2 regions of the Streptomyces sp. NPDC017993 genome follow, and region 2 is predicted to be linked to the other one. Evidence: riboswitches for the same ligand, from Rfam matches in the RefSeq annotation. Region 2 holds a riboswitch; the other holds the start of a gene.
What was found. Region 2 has a riboswitch for S-adenosylmethionine ahead of ACH4FH_RS12530 (amino acid ABC transporter permease). Riboswitches for the same ligand answer to the same signal wherever they lie in the genome.
Positions count from the first base shown of each region.

Region 1: another riboswitch for S-adenosylmethionine. It lies ahead of ACH4FH_RS14185 (aminotransferase class V-fold PLP-dependent enzyme); the one in region 2 lies ahead of ACH4FH_RS12530 (amino acid ABC transporter permease).

Region 1 is NZ_JBIRGO010000007.1:8,014-10,209, forward strand. Features, by position in the region: gene trpD (anthranilate phosphoribosyltransferase) at 1-508, shown strand, start outside; SAM riboswitch class IV at 594-711, shown strand; gene ACH4FH_RS14185 (aminotransferase class V-fold PLP-dependent enzyme) at 882-2,196, shown strand, end outside.
Region 2 is NZ_JBIRGO010000006.1:133,272-135,467, forward strand. Features, by position in the region: gene ACH4FH_RS12530 (amino acid ABC transporter permease) at 1-940, opposite strand, end outside; SAM riboswitch class IV at 1,311-1,419, opposite strand.

The DNA of each region.
Region 1 (2,196 bases), on a different contig from region 2:
TACCACGTTCAACGTGCTCGGCCCGCTGACCAACCCGGCGAAGGTCCGCGCGCAGGCGACCGGTGTGGCGGACGCCCGGATGGCCCCGATCCTCGCCGGGGTGCTCGCCGAGCGCGGCTCGTCGGCGCTGGTCTTCCGCGGCGACGACGGGCTGGACGAGCTGACGACGACGGCGACCTCCCGGGTGTGGATCGTGCGGGACGGCGCGGTGCGCGAGGAGCCCTTCGACCCCAGGGACGTCGGGATCCCGCTGGTGCCGGTGGAGGCGCTGCGCGGCGCGGACGCGTCGTACAACGCCGATGTGGCCCGCCGGCTGCTGGACGGCGAGACCGGGCCAGTACGCGACGCGGTGCTGCTGAACTCCGCGGCCGCCCTGGTGGCCCTGGAGCCCTCCGACGCGCCCTTGGCGGAGCAGATCCGGGCGGGCATCGACAAGGCCGCCCGGTCGATCGACTCGGGGGCGGCCAAGCGGGCCCTGGAGCGCTGGGTGGCCGCCAGCAACGCCTGACCCGGCGCGCGGTGTGACGCGGGACTCGGTCCGTCCTTCGGACCGGGTCTTGCGCCGTTCCGCCGGTGTGGCATGATTCTGCGCAGGTCACGAGTGACAGCGATGCAGGCCCCGGCCCGCTGTCCGGCAACCCTCCTTCCGTGGCGGGGTGCCCCGGGTGATGACCAGGCCGCAGGCAGCGAGGTCTGTGGCAAGCGCGGATCCCTCGCCAGGGATCCTGGTTGTCGAGGGAGATCTCTCCGTGATTCAGCGAATGCGATAGGGCCCGACGGCCCCTTTTCCGCACCCTTTTCTCTTTGCGCTGCGCCGCCGTGGCTCCTTTTGCCCACGCCCATTTCGCAGCGAATTCGCTTATCTCCCAGGGGAGTTCGCCATGTCTGTTTCCGCCGTCGCCGCCGACCGTTCGCTTTGTGCCCCGCTGCCTGTTCTGGGCCGGGATATCCTGGTGCCGCTCGTGACGGGTGGTGAGGTCGACTACGCCGCGCTGGACTACGCCGCCAGCGCGCCGACGCTGCAGCGGGTCTGGGACGACGTGGCCGGCTACGCGCCGTACTACGGCAGCGTGCACCGCGGTGCCGGGTACCTCTCGCAGCTGTCCACCGACCTGTTCGAGAACAGCCGCGCCACCATCGCCGGCTTCCTCGGCTGCCGCGCCGACGACCAGGTGGTCTTCACCCGTTCGACGACCGACTCGCTGAACCTGCTGGCGGCCGCCCTGCCGCGCGGCACCGAGGTCTTCGTCTTCGAGACCGAGCACCACGCCTCGCTGCTGCCGTGGGAGCAGCGGGCGGACACCGCCGTGACGTACCTGAACGCGCCGCGCACCCCGCGGCAGGCGGTGGAGACCCTGGAGAAGGCCCTGGCCGGCCGGGCGGCAGCAGGGACCGGCCCGGCGCTGGTGTGCGTGACGGGGGCCTCGAACGTGACCGGTGAGCTGTGGCCGGTGCGGGAGCTGGCCGCCGCGGCGCACGCGCACGGCGCCCGCATCGTGCTGGACGCGGCACAGCTCGCGCCGCACCACCCCATCGACATCGCCGCCCTGGACGTGGACTGGGTCGCCTTCTCCGGGCACAAGCTGTACGCCCCGTTCGGCGCCGGAGTGCTGGCCGGCCGCGCGGACTGGCTGCAGACCGCGGAGCCGTACCTCGCGGGCGGTGGCGCGAGCCGTAAGGTCTCGCGGCGTGCGGACGGCGGGGTGGACGTCGAGTGGCACACCACCGCGGCCCGGCACGAGGCCGGCTCGCCCAATGTCATCGGTGCCTACTCCATCGCCTCCGCCTGCCAGGCGCTGACCGAGGCAGGGTTCGAGAGCCTGGTCGCCCGCGAGCAGGCGCTGATCGCCCGCCTCCGGGAGGGCCTGGCCGAGGTGCCCGAGGTGAAGGTGCTCTCGCTCTTCGGGGAGGATGCGCCGCGGGTGGGCGTCCTGTCGTTCGTCATCGAGGGCTGGAACAGCTCGCACTTCGCGGCGGCGCTGTCGGCCGAGTACGGCATCGGCGTCCGCGACGGTCTGTTCTGCGCTCACCCGCTCGTGCGGACCCTGCTGGGCAGCGAACCGCAGGAGCCGGGCGAGTGCGGTGCGCCGGAGGCGGCGCCGGGGGAGCGGTCGCTGAACGCCATCCGGGTCAGCTTCGGCGCGGGGACGCCCGACGAGCACGTCGAGCGGTTCGTGCGGGCCGTCAAGGAACTGG
Region 2 (2,196 bases):
TCGGCGGCAGGCTGCGCGTGGCGCCCCGGGCGTAATACCGCTCGACGTAGAACTGGACGATGGACACGAGACTCGTGAGGATCAGGTACCAGACGGTGGCGACGAGCAGCAACGGCACGATGTCGCCGGGGTAGGTGGCACCCATGCTCTGCGCGGAGCCGAACAGGTCCAGCAGCGACACATAGAACACCAGCGAGGTGCTCTTGATCAGGCCGATCAGCTGGTTGACGTAGTTCGGGGTGATGGAGCGCAGGGCCTGCGGAAAGACGATCTTCGTGAACTGGTAGCCCTTCGGCAGGCCGAGCGCGGCCGACGCCTCGTGCTGCCCCTGGTCGACGGAGAGGAGGCCGCCGCGGACGACCTCCGCCGCATAGGCCGCCTCGTTGAGGCTGAGGCCGATGACGGCGACGACCATGTCGGTGGCGAGCCGTGACTCGTCGAAGGTGAAGAAGGCGGGACCGAAAGGCACCCCCAGGCTGAGCGTCTTGTAGAGGGCGCTGAAGTTGTAGAGAAACAGCAGCACGACGATCAGCGGCACCGAGCGGAGCAGCCAGACGTAGGTCCAGCTGATCGCGCGCAGCACCGGACTCCCGGAGAGCCGGGCCAGCGCGAGCAGAACACCGCCGACCAGCCCCAACACCGCGCTGTATGCCGCCACTTCGAGGGTGACCCACAGGCCGTCGAGGATCGTGGGACGCACGAACCAGTACAGGAAACGGTCCCACTGGTAGAAGGGGTTGGTGATCAGCCCGTGCACGATCTGGGCGACCAGCACCAGCACGATCGCCGTGGCGATCCACCGGCCGGGGCGCCGCAGCGGAAGCACCCGCTGCGGCGCCGGCGGCCGAGGCGGTTCGGCCGGGGAGGGCTCGGGGCGGGGTACCGCCTCGATGGGGGGTGCTGAGCCGGAGGACACAGCAGAGCCGACACGTTCACTCATGGAGGACTCCAGCAGGTATGGACACCCCCGGCCGCCAAGGCGACAACGGCACGGTGCGGAGACACGGCTCGGCACGCGCCGCAGCGCACGGGAGCGAGCGGTACGGGGGCAGGGAGATCAGTGCGCAACCAACGGCCGGGCCCTCGGGGCGTCAGAGCGTCAGTTGCGTCAGAACGTCAGCGTTTCAGCAGCTGTCCGCGGACGAGCTGTGGCGGACGGTACGACAGGAAGCGCTACACAGCGCACTGTTGACGCGGAGCAGATCGACCGGACGGTTCACGGACGTCACGACGCGACCGTAGCGCCGCCATGCGGCCATCTCCGGAGCTGCGTACATCGCCGTCACCCACACCCAAGTCCGCCCCGCGGGGCCTCGCGCTTACCGAAATTCGTCCGGTCCGGTCGTCACCTGGGGCACCCCACCGCGATGCGAGGGTTGCCGGCCAGCCAGCCAGGGCTTGTCGCTGACACTCATGACCGAGATGCGCCGTAAGTTAGACAGGCCGCGGAGGGGATGTCAACGCCGCCGACCGGAGGCTGAGACGGAAGGGCCGGACACCTCGCCTCGGTCTGCGAACGCGATGTTTCGGTCGTGCGAACAGCGGGGCCTACGCGGTGACACCCGCGACCGACCGTGTGAGCATGTGCGGAGAGATCGGCGGAGGAAGCCCAGCCGACGAAGTCGCCCTGCCGGCCGAAGGAGCACGCGTGAGCTTGTGCAGCCCTCGCCCTGCCTTGACGGCTCTCCCCGCGGCGTCCCTGTGGGTCATCGCCGCGACCGGCACCCGGACCCAGATCACCAACATCCCTACCTGGTCTGCCAGTTGCCTTTGCGAGTGCTCTCACTGACACAGCGCTCGCGGGACGACTTCATGCCGAGGCGTCCAGGTGACGGCCCGGCAGCGCTCGGCTCGACGAGCTCGGCCATCGACGGCTTCGCCGCTGCTTCCTGCAGCCTGCCGCATACGCCTGGAGCTGAGGCTCGATAGCGGGTACGCACCCGCGAGAGGTGTGCGCAGCCACGTCAGCCGGCAGCGGCGCTCAGGCTCGGCGCGGCTGCATTACCTCAGCAGGCGCGAGTAGGGCCGTCCCGGCAGACAGTGCACGCGGCACTCCCCCAGCCCGGCCCTGCCGGGCTCCACCTCGCCGAACGGTTCCCTCCGCGAGGATCCAGGCGATCCAGCCGACCGCTCTCCCCCACCCTCCCCTAACGCTTCCTGTGATTCGCGAGCCAAGATTTCACACATTTAATGAGA